Spartinivicinus poritis: one gene and its partner. The protein of the gene in region 1 interacts with the protein of each later gene in a pairwise test. Links are inferred from orthologs where the notes say so. Each region holds a gene or a part of one and is shown on either strand. Other genes may lie near its edges. The genes, in order: mrcB and ORQ98_RS12455.

Evidence for each region.
Region 2: the proteins of mrcB (region 1) and ORQ98_RS12455 interact in binary tests that used the Escherichia coli proteins (3 or more experiments, as listed by UniProt). The link is inferred for Spartinivicinus poritis from one-to-one orthologs.

The regions. Positions count from the first base shown.
Region 1 is NZ_JAPMOU010000017.1:107,030-119,467, reverse strand. Bases 6,294-9,359 are described here. They hold mrcB (penicillin-binding protein 1B), read right to left. Parts: upstream 8,974-9,359; coding sequence 6,613-8,973; downstream 6,294-6,612. Other genes in these bases: ORQ98_RS14480 (tetratricopeptide repeat protein), read right to left, coding at 6,294-6,597. In the rest of the region: ilvC (ketol-acid reductoisomerase), read left to right, coding at 1-1,382; ilvN (acetolactate synthase small subunit), read right to left, coding at 1,589-2,083; ORQ98_RS14500 (acetolactate synthase 3 large subunit), read right to left, coding at 2,083-3,807; ORQ98_RS14495 (DUF4124 domain-containing protein), read left to right, coding at 4,533-4,979; ORQ98_RS14490 (DUF2195 family protein), read right to left, coding at 5,033-5,479; ORQ98_RS14485 (YqcC family protein), read right to left, coding at 5,539-5,853; more of ORQ98_RS14480, read right to left, coding at 6,046-6,293; ORQ98_RS14470 (TfoX/Sxy family protein), read left to right, coding at 9,702-9,977; ORQ98_RS14465 (Crp/Fnr family transcriptional regulator), read left to right, coding at 9,999-10,817; ORQ98_RS14460 (SEL1-like repeat protein), read left to right, coding at 11,537-12,438. UniProt on the Escherichia coli protein: Cell wall formation. Synthesis of cross-linked peptidoglycan from the lipid intermediates.
Region 2 is NZ_JAPMOU010000014.1:39,746-44,490, reverse strand. The notes cover bases 1,781-4,745. They hold ORQ98_RS12455 (peptidoglycan D,D-transpeptidase FtsI family protein), read right to left. Parts: upstream 4,136-4,745; coding sequence 2,426-4,135; downstream 1,781-2,425. Other genes in these bases: rsmH (16S rRNA (cytosine(1402)-N(4))-methyltransferase RsmH), read right to left, coding at 4,447-4,745; ftsL (cell division protein FtsL), read right to left, coding at 4,132-4,413; ORQ98_RS12460 (UDP-N-acetylmuramoyl-L-alanyl-D-glutamate--2,6-diaminopimelate ligase), read right to left, coding at 1,781-2,429. In the rest of the region: ORQ98_RS12465 (UDP-N-acetylmuramoyl-tripeptide--D-alanyl-D-alanine ligase), read right to left, coding at 1-889; more of ORQ98_RS12460, read right to left, coding at 882-1,780. UniProt on the Escherichia coli protein: Essential cell division protein that catalyzes cross-linking of the peptidoglycan cell wall at the division septum. Required for localization of FtsN.

The DNA of each region.
Region 1 (12,438 bases):
CGGGTGTAGAAGCTCTGAAAGGCAAAAAAATAGTTATTGTTGGCTGTGGTGCTCAAGGTCTAAACCAAGGTTTAAATTTAAAAGATAGCGGCTTGGATGTTTCTTATGCCTTGCGTGAATCAGCTATCAAAGAAAAACGTCAATCTTGGAAAAATGCTACTGACAATGGATTCACTGTTGGCACTTACGAAGAGTTAATTCCTCAGGCGGACTTGGTCAGTAACCTAACTCCAGATAAGCAGCACTCTGCTGTTGTTGAACAAGTAATGCCTCTAATGAAAAAAGGCGCTACTTTGTCTTACTCTCACGGTTTCAACATTGTCGAAGAAGGCATGAAAATTCGTGATGATATTACCGTTATCATGGTGGCGCCTAAGTGCCCTGGCACAGAAGTAAGAGAAGAATATAAGCGTGGTTTTGGCGTACCTACTTTAATTGCTGTGCACCGTGAAAATGACCCTAATGGCGAAGGCTTAGAGCAGGCCAAAGCTTATGCAGCCGGTTTAGGTAGCCACCTTGCAGGGGTATTAGAATCTTCATTTATCGCCGAAGTAAAGTCTGACTTAATGGGTGAACAAACCATCTTATGCGGCGTACTACAAACAGGCTCTATTTTATGCTTTGACAAAATGGTTGCTGATGGTATCGATGCTGGGTATGCGTCCAAATTAATTCAGCAAGGCTGGGAAGTAATCACCGAAGCGCTAAAAATCGGTGGTATCAGCAACATGATGGACCGCTTATCAAACCCTGCAAAAATTAAAGCGTTTGATCTATCTGAAGAATTAAAAGATATCATGCGTCCGCTGTTTGAAAAACACATGGACGATATCATCACAGGCGAGTTCTCTAAAACCATGATGGAAGACTGGGCCAATGATGACAAAAACTTACTGACCTGGCGCGCTGAAACTGCTGAAACTGCTTTCGAAAAAGCCACATCTACTGCTGAAATTGATGAGCAGGAATACTTTGACCACGGTATTTTAATGGTTGCCATGGTTAAAGCCGGTGTTGAGCTGGCTTTCGAAGTAATGTGCAGTTCTGGCATTATTGAAGAGTCTGCTTACTACGAATCACTACACGAAACGCCACTAATTGCTAACACCATTGCTCGTCGCAAGCTGTATGAAATGAATGTGGTTATTTCTGATACTGCAGAATATGGCTGCTATTTATTTGCCCATGCTTGCGTGCCATTGTTAAAAGACTTTATGGCTAAAGTCGACACTGATGTTATCGGTAAAGGTTTAGCTGTTAAATCGAACAGTGTTGATAACGCGCGCTTGGTTGAAGTGAACGATGCTATTCGTGACCATACTGTTGAGTTAATCGGTTATGAGTTGCGTGGGCATATGACTGATATGAAGCGCATCATCTAATCATACAAAAATGATCTTTTTTAGCGATAGCTGCGTCAGCTTCGTGCTCAAATCCTCATGTACTATTATGTACACTGCGGTTTTCCGCGCGATGCTTTCTTGCTCTCACTAAAAAATCTCCATTTTTGTTACAGACAACAAAAAGCCTGGTGCAACAACCAGGCTTTTTTATTAGTTAAATTTGTATACTCAATGCGTAGGGTAAGTTATAAACTAAGTACTTTTTCCCCTCTAGCAATTCCAGACACACCAGTCCGCACAACTTCTAGAACAGACACAGGTGCTACCGCTTGAATAAAAGCATCCAATTTATCGCTATCACCGGTTAGCTGAATAACATAAGTTGAGCTGGTGACATCCACAATCTGGCCGCGGAAAATATCAGTAGTGCGCTTTATTTCTGCACGCTGAGCTCCTGATACTTTTACTTTCAGGAACATCAGCTCACGCTCAATATGAGAGCCTTCGGATAAATCAACCAGTTTAACCACATCAATTAGCTTATTTAGCTGCTTGGTAATTTGTTCAATTTTATCGTCAACCCCAATTGTGGTCAGCGTAAGCCGAGACAATGTAGGATCATCGGTTGGTGCTACATTTAATGACTCAATATTGTAGTTACGCTGAGCAAATAACCCAACTACCCGCGACAACGCACCGGGCTCGTTTTCCATTAATACTGAAATGATATGACGACGCATTAGGTACGCTCCGTTTTACTTAACCACATATCACGCATTGAGCCATCTTTAATTTGCATGGGATAAACATGCTCATTAGGGTCAACTTTTACATCTAAAAACACCAAACGATCTTTTAAGGCAAAGGCTTCTTCCATTGCACCTTTCAGGTCATCTGGCTTTTCGACAGTTATTCCCACATGCCCATAAGCTTCAACCAGTCGCTTAAAGTCCGGGAGTGATTCCATATAAGAGTGAGAGTAACGACTGTCGTATTGCATATCCTGCCACTGCCGTACCATGCCTAAGGCTTGGTTATTCAGCGTAATAATTTTGATTGGCAGATCATATTGCAAGCAGGTAGATAGCTCCTGAATATTCATCTGGATACTACCCTCCCCCGTTACACAAGCAACATCGTGATCAGGGTAATGTAGCTTCACCCCCATTGCTGCAGGAAAGCCAAAGCCCATGGTGCCTAAGCCACCTGAGTTAATCCAACGGTTAGGCTGATCAAACTTATAATATTGAGCAGCAAACATTTGATGCTGGCCTACATCTGAAGTAACAAATGCATCGCCTTTGGTTACCTCATATAAGGCTTCGATCACCGCCTGAGGTTTAATAATGCCACCATCACCTGGATCATAAGGGAAGGTGCCTTTTGAGCTACGCCATTCATCGATTTGTTTCCACCAGCTATTAGTGGCTTCTTTGTCAACTTCCCGCTTACTATCTTTAATCGCACCCAGCATCTCATTCAGAACTGCTTTAACTGGACCAACAATAGGTACATCAGCACGAATATTTTTAGAAATACTGGCTGGATCAATATCGATATGAACAATTTTGGCTGTTGGGCAAAACTTAGCAACACCATTTGTCACTCGATCGTCGAACCGAGCCCCTACCGCTAAAATCACATCAGCATGATGCATTGCCAGATTAGCGGCATAACTGCCATGCATACCGAGCATCCCTAAAAACTGGCGATCAGAACCTGGGTAGCCCCCTAACCCCATTAAAGTGTTGGTAACAGGGAAATTTAACTTTTGCGCCAACTCTGTCAGTACATCAGCCGCCTGCCCTAAAATGACTCCGCCGCCACTATAAATAATTGGCCGTTTTGCCTGCATTAGTAGATCAAGGGCTTTACGAATTTGCCCTGAGTGACCTTTTTGCGGAGGATTATAAGAACGAAGTTTAATTTTTTTGGGGTATACATATTCAAACTTATCACTGGGATTAGTGATATCTTTAGGAATATCCACTACCACAGGACCTGGCCGACCAGACTGAGCAATATGAAATGCCTTTTTAATGGTCATTGGAATATCTTCGGCTCGCTTAACCAAAAAGCTGTGCTTAACGATTGGCCGAGAGATTCCCACCATGTCAGTTTCCTGGAACATGTCCGTACCAATAAAATCTGATGGCACTTGCCCAGAAATAACCACCATTGGAATAGAGTCCATGTAAGCAGTGGCAATACCTGTAATCGTATTGGTTGCTCCTGGCCCCGATGTAACAAGCGCTACCCCTGTTTTTCCCGACGCCCGTGCGTAACCATCAGCCATATGGGTTGCTGCTTGCTCATGGCGCACGAGAATATGGGTGACTCGATCCTGACGAAACAGTGCATCATATACATGAAGCAGTGCACCGCCGGGATAACCATAAATATACTCAACCCCTTCATCCGCTAATGAGCGGATTACCATTTCAGCACCCGATAATAGTTCCACTTGATGAACCCTCTAGAACATCACTACATAACAAATTAGTTTAACGATCTAACAGACTATATCCATTAGCTATAGAGCAACATAAACCTATCTGATTAGCAAGACGAATAGCCCTGCTAGTGCTTGCCAAAAACTTATATCTAGCCAAACACTAACGACGGGGTCGTGACTTGCTAATTTTTAAGCTAGTGGTCAATCTAGTTGAATTAAAGAGAAGAGCCACATTAGCTCTTATAATAAGAGATACACCACTACCTCGCTTCGCTAAGCATTGCTCAGCCGCCTAACGAAACTGCCAGATTGTCAGGCCCACAACATTGTACAAGCGGGCCGACCCAGCGCGAGGTAACGCGTCTTTGGGAAAAAACTGAAAATTAAGGTGTAAATTTCAGTGCAGAGTGGATGGCGATTTACGCAATAAACATCCAAAAAGTAAGACTGGTAATTCTTTACAGTTTAGCGACAGAAGTCAAGGACCTGCCACGTCGTCTACAATGGTAAGGATATTGCTGAATAACTTAGGGCTGCCTTCAATAAAGGTATAAGCTCCAAGCAAAGTGCTTAAATCGTAAATATTATTTCACCTTACTTTTATTTAGTGATATGTATAACAAAATTAAGGATAGAGATGTCACATCTCTACTTATCGCAATAAGTTACCTATATATTCATGTGACCACTAAACTGTGGTGTTATTGAAGATAACAGAACGTTTGGGAACACTCATGAAAAAGCTATTGCTGCTCACCAGCTTAATTCTAATCTCCACCAGCCTAACTGCAGGTAAATTCTATAAGTGGGTAGATGAAAATGGCGTTACCCATTACAGCACTGAACCACCCAAGCAAGGCCAAGGTGAAGTTGTAAATACTCGAGCCCAAAAGCCTTCCAGCAAAGAGGCTGGAGAAAAGCAGCTAAAAACGATTAAAGATTCAGAAGAAGCCAAAAAGAAAGAGCAGACAGAGAAAGAAGCGTTTGAAAAAGATTTAGCCAAAGCAAAAAAAGAAAAAGATGAAAACTGTAAGCAAGCTAAGCAAAATAAAATTCAACTAACTATCAAAAACCGGGTCAGGATGACGATGGAAGATGGCTCAGTAAAAATTCTCAGTCAAGAGGAAAAAGAGGAGCAACTAAAAAGAGCTGATGAAGCCATCAAAGAGTGGTGTAACTAAGCTTCGACACTTTGCCCAGCTAGCTATACGCTGGGCAGTTCCTCTAAGATTACTCACTCATCTTTGCAACGTAAGCTAACTATTAAAGGCCCTTGATATTGTAGTGCCGTATCATGCTTTAAGGTGATTAACTGTGGCTTAAGCTGAAACTTTGGTACTGGAGCAATAAAGTAGCCTTGTCCCCAATTAATCTGCGTCGCCTTACCATAAGCACTTCCTGAGCTAAGCAGCCTTTCTTCAACCTGATATTCAACATAAACAGACTTGCATTGACACTGGCTAATATCCTGAGAAGCAATCATCTCCGTAAGCAGCACAACATTCTCAGGTGTATGTCGTACACCCAGAGGTTTTATTGTTAAGCATTGGGAGAGGTAATTACGAATTCTCACTTTATCCAACAACATAGTTGGAGCAATAAGCATTGGCTTTTGGTATATCGCCTGGCATCCAGATAAAGCCAACACCAACATTAGAAAAACTAGCTGAAACAATCTCACCGTACGCATTGCTTTTATAAGGGCATTGTTGTTGTAGAAACGTAGTTGGTATAGAAAACTTAAGAAAGATTTTGGTCAATTTTTGTGACTATGATCAGTAGCTTTGCACAATCATTAGACTGCTGACTACAGAACTCTTCAGCGATAGGTAGAATACTACAGTTTGAGGGTAAAGGAAGGCCACCTTCAATCAAAGCACGAAGGCGAGGGATAAAAATCCACTGCAACCACTGATTCAGCGCCAAGGTGTCAACACAAAAAGGCTCTGTACTTGCTAAAGCCTCTACAGAAGGAGGGGTAGAGTCCCACATGTTCAGGTGTTGAAGCTCTTGCTCCAGCTCAGTTAATAACGCAGATATGTGATCAGTACTCATAAAAAGACAAGCGCTCGTTAAGTTTGATTCAGTAATGCTTGTGTTCTAGAAAAGATGTAACACTAGTTTAACGAGCTTGTCCATTTGCTGACAATTAAAAGCTAGCCCGAATATTTCATCTGACACCACCGCTTCCGGGCATTTTTGCTAGAAATTTAACTTTATTTTCGAATAACTAATTAGGTATTCAACCTATCCCCGGCCAACTGCACTTTGATCGATTATAGATTGCAGCCTTGCTCTCATCCCAGGATCACGCGTTAAGGATAAGCCTCGACGAGCTAGCTGTTCTGCTTGTGCATAATTTTGCTGGCTAAGTCGAATTGAAGCTAACTCGTAATAGACTTCTGGATCATTTGGGGCAACTCGCAGTGCTCTTTCTAAAGTGGCTGCAGCTGCTTCTAAATCACCACTCGCACGCTGCTCTAAAGCTCGATCAATTAACCGACGAGCAGCTGGATTGTTGCTCACTCCTGAGTCAGGGTAATCAGGTGTTACATAAGCATATTGATCTTGGTTTTCTTGGCGCGGCTGGGTCACTACCTGAGGCTGACGATATTCAGGACGAGCAGCAGGTGCCGGAGCAGCATCAACCACTTCAGGCCGCATATCCCGGCCTGGATCTTGTGATGATGGAATATATGTGTGCTGTACACAGCCAGTTAATATAGCCAGCATTCCTCCAATAACTGCTGGCTTAAACCACGATGTTTTACCCTGAAATATGTTTGTTTGTTGAAACACTATTATTGCCCCCGACTAGCGAAACAGAGTTCTGAACCACTCTACCACCTTAGACCCCCTTCTTTGGGGCTGGTGACGAATAATGCAGGAAGATTCTTCCTGGGGCTCAGAGCCTTTAATAAATGGTAAGTAACGTGCACCTGCACAAGATTCATTGGCAAGCATGCCACTAATTTCATCTACCCATACATAGCGGACCTGATCAGGCACTTTTGGCCGCAATGACTTAGGATTTACATTAAACATAAAGTCTGTCCAAACCCTTAGCGCACCACTACTACCTGTTACTGGTGTTGGCTTATTATCATCATGCCCCATCCAAACAACTGCTAAGTAGTCCTCAGAATAGCCAGCAAACCAGCTATCACGCTGTTCATTACTGGTACCGGTTTTGCCTGCAACACGCACTTTATTATTTAACAGCCGGTAGGCTCTTCTACCAGTACCCTCTCGCATAACCTCTTGCATTGCATACTGCAATAAGTGCACATACTCGCTAGGAATAACCTGTTGTATGGCCAGCGGGTAACGCTGCAGTGGTTTACCTTCAGCATCCAATACAGCCCGTATCGTCCTTAGTGGTACTTTAAAACCACCTCCTGCCAGAGTTTGATAAACAGTAGCTACATCCACAGGTGACATGGCTACAGCACCTAGCAGGGAAGAAGGATAGGCAGGAAACTCCTGATCGGCTCCCATTGTTTTAAGTAACTGTAGTATTTTTTCTACACCTACAGTCAACCCCACATTCGCTGTGGCCAAGTTATAGGATTTTGCCAAGGCCTCATGCAAGGGCACCGCGCCATGACTTTTATGATCAAAGTTGTTTGGCTCCCATAACTGACCATCCTGAGTTTTAATGCTAACTTTGCTGTCGTCCACAAAAGTGGCGAGAGTATATTGCTCAGGTTGTGTCAATGCAGATAAAAAAACTACAGGCTTAATTAAAGAACCAATATGGCGCTGGGCATCTACTGCACGGTTAAAGCCTGTATAACCTGCTTTACGATCACCAATCACTGCCAGCACATCACCACTACCTGGCGCTGTAACCACCATAGCACCTTGTAACGCTTTATGCTTTTCACTGGATTTTCTGATTTTTTTCAGGGTTTCAGTCAGGCTTTTTTGAGCTTGCTGCTGAACGATAGGGTCAAGGTTTGTAAAGATTCTCAGCCCTTGAGAAGTTAGATTATCTTCATCATAGTCACGCTTTAACTGTCTTTTAACCAGGTCGAGGTATGCATAATAGTGGTTCATTTGTACCTTGCTATGCTTCACCACGCCTAAAGGCTTCTGCTTAGCCTGGTTTGCTTCCTGCTCAGTAATTACCCCTTGTTGCGCCATTACTTTTAGCACCAGGTTACGACGCTTAAGGGCATTTTTTGGCTTACGACGAGGGTTGTATTGAGAAGGGCCTTTAATCATGCCAACTAACAGGGCAACCTTCTCAACTGACAGCTCATTAATAGGCTGACCGAAAAAAAACTGGCTGGCTAAGCCAAACCCATGGATAGCGCGATTACCTTGCTGACCTAAAAACACTTCGTTGATATAGGTTTCGAGTATTTCATCCTTGTCGTAATGAAAATCTAATAAGCCAGCCATAATAGCTTCATTAGCTTTTCTTTTCAGGCTACGCTCATTCGACAAATATAAATTTTTTACTAGCTGTTGAGTTAAAGTTGACCCACCTTGAACGGCTCTCCCTGTTTTAAAATTGACATAAAATGCTCTAATAATTGACTTGGGTGAAACACCCCAGTGGTCATAGTAATTTCTGTCTTCTACAGCTAATAAAGTAGGAATAAAGGTTTCTGGTAACTGCTCCAGTTTGGTTAACAAGCGGTCTTCATTCGAGGCAGGATAAATGCCACCAATTAACTGTGGCTCTAAACGCGCTAAAGCTTCTTGGCCAGTTTGATCTACTACCTTTTTAATTTGTTTATTTTGAAAAGTGATTTTTAGCAGGGCTGACTCTTCATAGCCATCATCAAACTGGAACCCCCTGGTTTTTACAGTAACTGTATTGCCTTTTTGGTGAAACTGTCCAGCTCGCTCAACATAACTGACAGACTGATAGCCAAGCTGATCCAGCTGTTGAGTCAGTTGTTTTGCATTAATTCTTCTAGTAGAAAATATCTCCAATGGTTGAGCATATACTTTCGCAGGAATTGCCCACTTCTTGCCTTCAAACCTTTCTGTTACTTCAATGTCTAGCTTACTGGCATAACCAACAAATAGAACACCACCAATTATTAACAGCACAGCTGCTAACTTAAATAGCTTCTTCCAAAAGCCTCCTTTTTTGGTCTTTCCATTGGACTTTTTACTTTTGTTGGCTGGCTGCCTACCAGTGCGAATACGTTCAGTCATGTGCTTATGTTTTTTCCTAAAGACTGTCAGACTGCAATCAGATATTAGTGCTTAGAAACTTTTCGTTAAAAGCGTTTCGATAGCTTAGATAGCTCAGTGCTTTGCTGGCTAATTTGTCAGCACAATAAACGAGTCTTGTTATGCTGATAATAAGGTTTGTTACTTACATGATATGTTTGGTTCACATAACACCATCAGGCTTATGTGTAACTCAAATCAGCTTTTAAGACCCTAACAAAGCCTTCTTTGCACGCTAATAATCAGCAAAGGCTTTACTATCACAGCAAAGGAGTGCCGATATCACGCTGGCTACTCACAACCTCAAGAAGCACTCATATTTTTCTTGCGTCAGTTGTCTTACAAAATAATTGGCTAAAGTGTATTCGATTAGGCTGCTGATTTTCAGAGCAAACCAACAATTTGAGGGAAATTTCTCACTTTTTAAGTGTACGGCAACTAGCGGTAGTCCTCTTAGAAGGACTTTTAGGCTAGCTTTCAAAAAAGGTAAAAGCTAAAAACTCAACAGATATAAACAGGCATATAGCTGCCTGACACCAAAGTATACCCAGGCCATACAATAAAAATTTAGCCGAGTTTCTGATCAATTATCATACAAGGCACAATAATCAGCTATTATTTATATCAAGGTGGCAAACTCGATAGTGACTGATATGAAGTTTTGTTGTCACCTGAGCAACTTGGTATTTTCAGAGGGCAAGGACTCGAAGATGGCAACAGATTTAATCGAGCTGAAAAACCTAGGGAAAACATCCGTTCAATGGCTTAATGCCGTTGGCATTAGAGACCGCGAAACACTAGAGCAAATTGGTGCGGTGGAAGCCTATTGCAAAATTAAAACACGCGGATTTAAAGTATCTAAAGTGTTGTTATATGCACTAGAAGGTGCTCTACTCAATGCGCACTGGAACCAGCTTGACCCTTCGCTAAAAGAAAGGTTAATACGGGAAGCAGAAGCCAAAGAACCCAGTGCAGTCAGCCAGTAATGTTAATTTAAGGCTACAACCATGTACTTGGTGGGAGAGCAATTCCCCTATATCAGTGAAGTCATTTCAGAGCTGCAGCTTATCCCTGCCCAGCTTGTTAATGGTTTGCCCAGCGAGGCAGCCAATATCTATTTAGACTCCGTTGCAGACCTTTATACCCAGCATGACCCTGACCAGGTTTTTTTAATTTGCGAAGGAAAGCTTGCTGGCTCTATTAATCAGCGCGAAGTTTTTTACATGCAAGAAGGTGACATCGTAGGGCTAAGACAAGGCTTTAGCTTGCCAAAGTGTAAATACAGCAGTAAAGACCCTATTGAACTCATTCCTTATAACCGCAAAGCTTTTTTTGAGCATATTCAAGCAGATCCAGCCAGACAGACCTTACTAACAAAATACTTGGTTGGTTATGCCGCTGTATTAGCCGATGGGCTATCTCGACTCACCCCATACAGCGATAAGCCTACAACTGGTTTTCTTCAAGTGAAAGCTGGAGAAACTATTATTAGTGAAGGCGAGCAAGCTGACCATGTCTTTATCTTGATGACTGGGCGTGCCGAGGTTTATGTACGTGGAGTAAAAGTAGGCAATATTTATCAAGATGAGATCTTTGGTGCCATGGCTATGTTTACACAAGAAAAACGCTCAGCAACTGTGATCGCCAAAGATGATTGCACCCTCACCGCTGTGCCTAAAGATCAGTTTATTAACCTTATTCAAACTCACCCAAGGGTTTGCCTTAACTTAATGGAAAATATGGCTAGGCGAATAAACGCTCTTAATCAAAAACTCGCTTCTCCAGGCTCGAATGATTCAGCTAGCACTGTTGGAGTCATGAGCTAGCCATAAAGAGTTATACAGCCACAGCCCTCTAATTTATACACAGGTTCTTTGCGGAAGGAAAAATTCTAAGCAGCTATTGACAATGCAAATGATAACAATTATCATTTGCATTGTTGTCGTTGCACAACAGATTTAATCTGTCGATATCACTTCTGTAAGTAACAGGATGCTATATACAGGTTATCTCCTCATCAGGCTAATCACAGACTTTTGCCACTCTTTTTAGAGTGGCTTTTTTTTGCCTGTCATCCAACTTTTCGTGCATTGCTTCCACATCATGCGCATGCAAATAAAAATAATTATCATTTGTGTTGACATTTAAAAGCTGCTTGCCTATTCTTTTCAACAGTTGCCACAGGCAACTTTGATAACTACTGTAAGACGTTTACCTGGCAGTTAAACAGCTTTTTTTACAGGTTATCTCCTCATCAGGCTAATCACGGTTCTAAGGCTACCTTTTGGTAGCCTTTTTTTTGTTCTGAAACTTTTCAGCCCCCCCTTTCCCCTAATTAATCACAGATTACTTACGACCTATGTCACCTTTTGTAATGAATGTTCACATAGGTGCATTAATTTCTTAATCAAATGCTTAATTTCACTGAAATAAATCAAATCTACTGATATGTTTAAAATAGGTTAAATAATAAACAGGTCGTCTGTTTTTGTTGTGTGATTTTTTTAGTTATATCTTATGTCGCTATTTAGCTAACAGGGCACTAATGATAAACACCAAAAAGGGAACTAGTCGTCTTTTTATAGGCTTACTTACATTAAGCCTGGCGGGACATGCAGCTGCTAGCGCCAACTCGCTTACCAAACTGAACCAGTCTGTCTCAACAATTAGCCAACAGAAGCAGTCTACACAGCACATCAGCCAAGCTTCACAAATAAAACCCGTTCACAAAAAATCTCTTGGCTTCGTTTACTATCTAATTGGTCAGTTTTATCAAGCTGACCAACATTCTCAAATAGCCTGTGACTGGTTTCAAAAGTCAGCCGAATTGACGGCACTAGAAGGACAGTATGAAGCTGCCCGCTGCATTGCTCCGAACAATACGGCAAAAGCGGTATCAATGCTTAGGCAGTCAGCTCAACAAGGACTAGCTGAAAGTCAGGTTTTATTGGGTGAGTGGTATTGGTTCGGGAACATTCTGCAAAAAGATTATAATCAAGCCCTTTACTGGTTTAATCAAGCGGCGGCTAAAAAATATCCTAAGGCGATAAATAACTTAGGTATGATGCACCAACTTGGCCAAGGCGTAGATAAAAACCTTAAGCAAGCCCTCAGCTATTATCAGACTGCTGCTAAATTAGGCCATGCAGCTGCCGAGAATAACCTAGGTTATATGTACGCAACTGGCCTTGGTGTAAAACAAGATAAAGCAGTTGCAGCACAGTGGTATAAAAAAGCAGCCGAAAAAGATCACCCTGCCGCCTTAAACAACTTAGCCAAAGCTTACTTAATAGGCGATGGAGTAACCAAAAACCCAGAGAAAGCTAGATACTGGTATCAACGAGCTATTAAAAAAGGCAACAAATATGCTCAGTACCGTCTTGGTATTTTGCTGATACAAGGCGAAAAAGTACCTAAAGACAGCAAGCGTGGTATTTATCTAGTCAG
Region 2 (4,745 bases), on another replicon or contig:
CCAGTGCATTTGCGATATTATGCCGTCCCGGCAAGGGAAGCGTTACGCTAAAACAGTGATCCAGTAGATGTATTTTGAACCGAAAGCCCTGATCAATAAGCTCAACGTGAGTTGCATATACATTGGCTTCAGTATTTGTAACACTGAAACTTAATAATTGTTGATTGGCTGATAGCAGTGTTTTCCAATAATCAAAAAATTGGTCATCTGCATTAAATACAGCTATACCGTTATCCACTAACCCTTGGGTAATTTCACCTTTAGCTTGCGCGGTCTTTTCTAACGAGCCAAATCCTTCTAAATGAGCTGCCATAACATTATTAATCAGGCATATCGTAGGCTGGCTTAAGCGACTGGTATAAGCAATTTCTCCTACAGCATTGGCGCCAAGCTCAATAACCGCATACTGATGTTCTGCTGTTAATCGACTTAATGTTAGCGGAGCGCCTAAATCATTATTTAAATTACCAGCAGTGAATAACGTAGGGCCTTGCTGTTTAAAAATAGCCGCAAGCATTTCTTTAACCGTGGTTTTACCGCTACTCCCCGTTAATGCCACTAAAGGCCCCGAGAAATCTTCACGATTAATTTGACCAATCAGTCCTAACGCTATTCGGCTATCCTCAACAACAAGCTGAGAAATAAGTTTGCCCCCTGTTTTTTCAGCACCTATGGGTTTTTCGACAACTGCTGCAACGGCTCCCTGTTGTTTAGCAGTTGCAATATAATCATGGCCATCAAAGTTTGGGCCTTGTAAAGCAATGAATAATTCACCTGGCTGAATAGTGCGAGTATCAATACTTAAACCAGAGAAAGCTTGGTCATCACCTAGTAACTGGCTACCAGGTAGTAGATGATTAATAATACTGAGTTGATTACGCTTAATCATGGCTACTCCAATTTAATAGTGCTTGTGTAGCCTGCTCAAAGTCGCTAAAAGGTAATCGTTTACCCATTATTTCTTGGTAATTTTCATGGCCTTTTCCAGCAATAACCACAATATCCTCAGACTGAGCTGACTGAATCGCTTGTTGAATGGCTTCACTTCTATCTTCAATAATATCAACAGCTAATTCAGGAGATGTAGGCAGCCCCTGACGAATATCATCTATAATATCTCCAGGTTTTTCGGTGCGGGGATTATCCGATGTAATCACTAAGTGATCAGCATACTCATAAGCAGCCTGCGCCATTTCAGGGCGTTTTCCTTTATCTCGATCCCCACCACAACCAAATACACAAATAATTTTTTGATTGCTATGTAAGCGAACTGCTTTAAGTAATTGAACCAATGCATCTGACGTATGGGCATAGTCCACTACTATGGTTGGCTTGCCTGTTTTCTGTTTTTTTTCATTGATGCTTTCAGCACTTTTTATGGTTTGCAGCCTGCCTGTCACAGGTTTAAGTGTTTCAGCTGCATCAAGCAAACGATTAAACTCAATACCATTAGCAGCTAAACCAGTAATGACTGCCAACACATTAGCTAAATTAAAATGCCCCAATAAGGGAATATATATTTCCCCCTTGCCCCAAGGGCTTTCAATGACTGCCGCAATACCATCATTTAAATAACGAATTTGACTGGCAACCACATCTGCACGGGTATTTTGCAAGCTATATTGCCAGCGTTGGCAAGCAGGATGACAAGCAGCCAGCATTTGTTGTGCATAAGGATCATCCTGATTAATCACTGCATGCTGCAAAGCAATATTGGTAAATAATTGTGCTTTTGCTGCTGCATAATCTTCCATTGTCTGGTGATAGTCCAAATGGTCTCGAGTTAAATTAGTAAAAATAGCGACATCAAAAGCAATACTTTCAACTCGCCCCTGCGCTAAACCATGGGACGAAACTTCCATTGCTAAATATGGCACTTGCTGGTTAACTAACTGATAAATAAATTGATGTAACTGCAATGCATCAGGTGTAGTGTTTACTAATGGAATTAACGAGTCTGTGGTGCCATACCCTAGTGTTCCCACCACACCACAATTGATGTTTAATTTATTCAACAGTTGACGAGCAAACTGGCTACAAGATGTTTTACCATTGGTACCAGTAATACCCAGGATATTGATTTGGTTAGTCACATAACCAAAATATTCATTAAGTAGTTTTCCCAGTTGTTTATTCAGCTGTGGCACTTCAATAACAGCTTGCTGCCCCAATGCCTGTTGACCTGACTGTTCCGCTAAAACAGCAACGGCTCCCTGACCAAAGGCATCTGCAATAAAACGGCGTCCATCCACTTGATAGCCTTGCATGGCAATAAATAAGTCACCAGGTTTCACTTGTCGGCTGTCGATGGCAATACCTGAAAGAATAGGATCAAACCCGGTTTGGGCTTGCCCAATAGCAGCCAGCAAACGAGAAAGCGGCATCATTGGCAACTTCAGCACTGATTGATCATCCTGCTTTGTTGTCATGTGTTGTTACTCCTGTCACGACCACGGTTGGCCAAACGTGCCGAATTATCCGGTGATACCCCTAATAACTGTAAGGAACCAGCCACCACTTTTGAAAAAACAGGGGCTGCCACCTCACCACCGTAATACTTTTTATTTTTAGGGTTATCTATCATCACCACAGCAGCTAGCCTTGGATTTCCTGCTGGCGCTAAACCACTAAACACCGAATGGTGTTTTTTCTCTGAATACCCTCCTGCTTCAGCAATGCGCGCCGTTCCGGTTTTACCTGCCACCTGGTAGGCCTCAATTGCCCCTTGGGTGCCTGTCCCTCCTTTTTTCACAACACTTGTCAGCATTTTCACAACGTCATGCGCTACATTGCTGGGAATTACCTGTGATGCTTCCGGTTGGTCATCCAGCCTTAATAAGGTAGTGGGTACTTTTTTTCCTCTATTTGCTAATACGCCATAAGCCTGGGTTAGCTGCACAGCAGTCACTGCCATACCATAGCCGTAGGATAAGGTCGCTTCCTCAGTTGCCCGCCATTTACTGCGTAAAGGCAGCATTCCAGTGCTCTCTCCCGGAAAGCCCGTTCCCGTGTCGATACCAAAGCCCATTCGATGTAACAGTGAAGCCACTGTAGGTGCCGTCACTTGTTGAATAATTTTGGTCATGCCGATATTGCTGGACTTTTTCAATATCGTAGTAATATCAATCACACCATAGTTGCGGTGGTCTTTGATCGTCTTACGCCCAACCATCATATAGCCGGGGCTGGTATCTATCAGAGAGGACGACGTAAACTCACCTGCTTCTAGCGCAGCAGCGATAGTAAAAGGTTTAAGCGTTGAGCCCGGTTCAAAAATATCGGTCATGGCCCGATTACGAATTGACCCAGCCCGAACCCGGCGACGATTGTTGGGGTTGTATACTGGCTGATTGACCATTGCCAATATCTCCCCTGTTTTCACATCCAGTATCACCAGAGTTCCGCCTGAAGCATTATTTCGCTTGACTGCTTTTGCTAACTCTCGATAGGCTAGGTTTTGTACTCTTAGGTCAATACTTAAATACAGCTCTTTGCCCGGCTGAGCACTTTTAACTAACTCAGCACTTCTAACTAGCCGTCCTTTTCTATCTTTATACAAACGAACCTGTCCTGGCTTACCTGTTAGCCAGTGGTCGTAGGCTAACTCAATACCTTCCTGGCCTTTACCATCAATATTGGTAAACCCCACAATATGGGCAGCTACTCTGCCTGCTGGGTAGTAACGTTTAAATTCATCAATACCATAAATACCCCTAATTTTTTCAGCTAAAAGTCGCTGAGCCAGCTTAGGACGCATGTGTCGTTTAAGGTAAATAAACTCTTTAGAGCCGTTATCATTTACTTTCTTGGCAAGGTAGCTTGAGCTGAAGCCCAAGTGTTTGGCGATAACAGGCCATTTAGTCTTTACTTGGCTCAGCTCTTTGGGGTTTCCCCAAATGGTAACGACAGGTGTGCTGACAGCCAGCGGCTCCCCATTACGGTCAAAAATAATGCCTCGGGTTGCAGCCACTTCTGAGTGACGCACCACTCGTTTCGCCCCTTCATTTTGCAGGAAATGACGGTCAATCACCTGTAAGTCAACAATACGCCAACCCACTAGTGCAGCGGCCACTATCAGCACAGTTACAATAAATCGAAAGCGCCAGACTGGCACCTGAGTGTTTAACTGGCTCATGGTTTAACGATCACCATTTCCTCGCTTGATGGAATATGCATGGCAAGCTTGCCTGTGGCAATTTTGTCCAGCCGACTAGGGGTAGTGAGAGTACTATGCTGTAATAACAGCTGCCCCCACTTCACTTGTGCTTCAGACTGCAGTGTCAGCTCCGCCTGCAGCAAGTTAAACTGTTGTCGATTTAAGTGAGAGACATACACCACTGCCAGCGCTGATATCACTACCAACAGAAATAACAGGGTTAATCCGACTACTGGCTTTGAAACAGTTAACTGCATGAAAGACTCACTCCAATATTTACCCGCTCAAAGTTACTTAAGTTTCTCTGCCACCCGCATAATGGAACTACGGGAGCGCACATTACCATCCACCTCTTGCTCGCTTGGCTTAATTGCTTTGCCTATTGCCTTTAGTCGCTGGTTTAGCTGATCCGCAGTCACTGGTAACCCTGCTGGTAACTCGTCACCTTTTACATGCTTTTTAATGAAGCGTTTGACAATACGGTCTTCCAACGAATGAAAGCTAATCACCACCAGTCGACCACCTGGCCTCAGCACGTCCAACGCAGCATCCAAGGCGATTTCAAGATCACCCAGCTCATTATTGATAT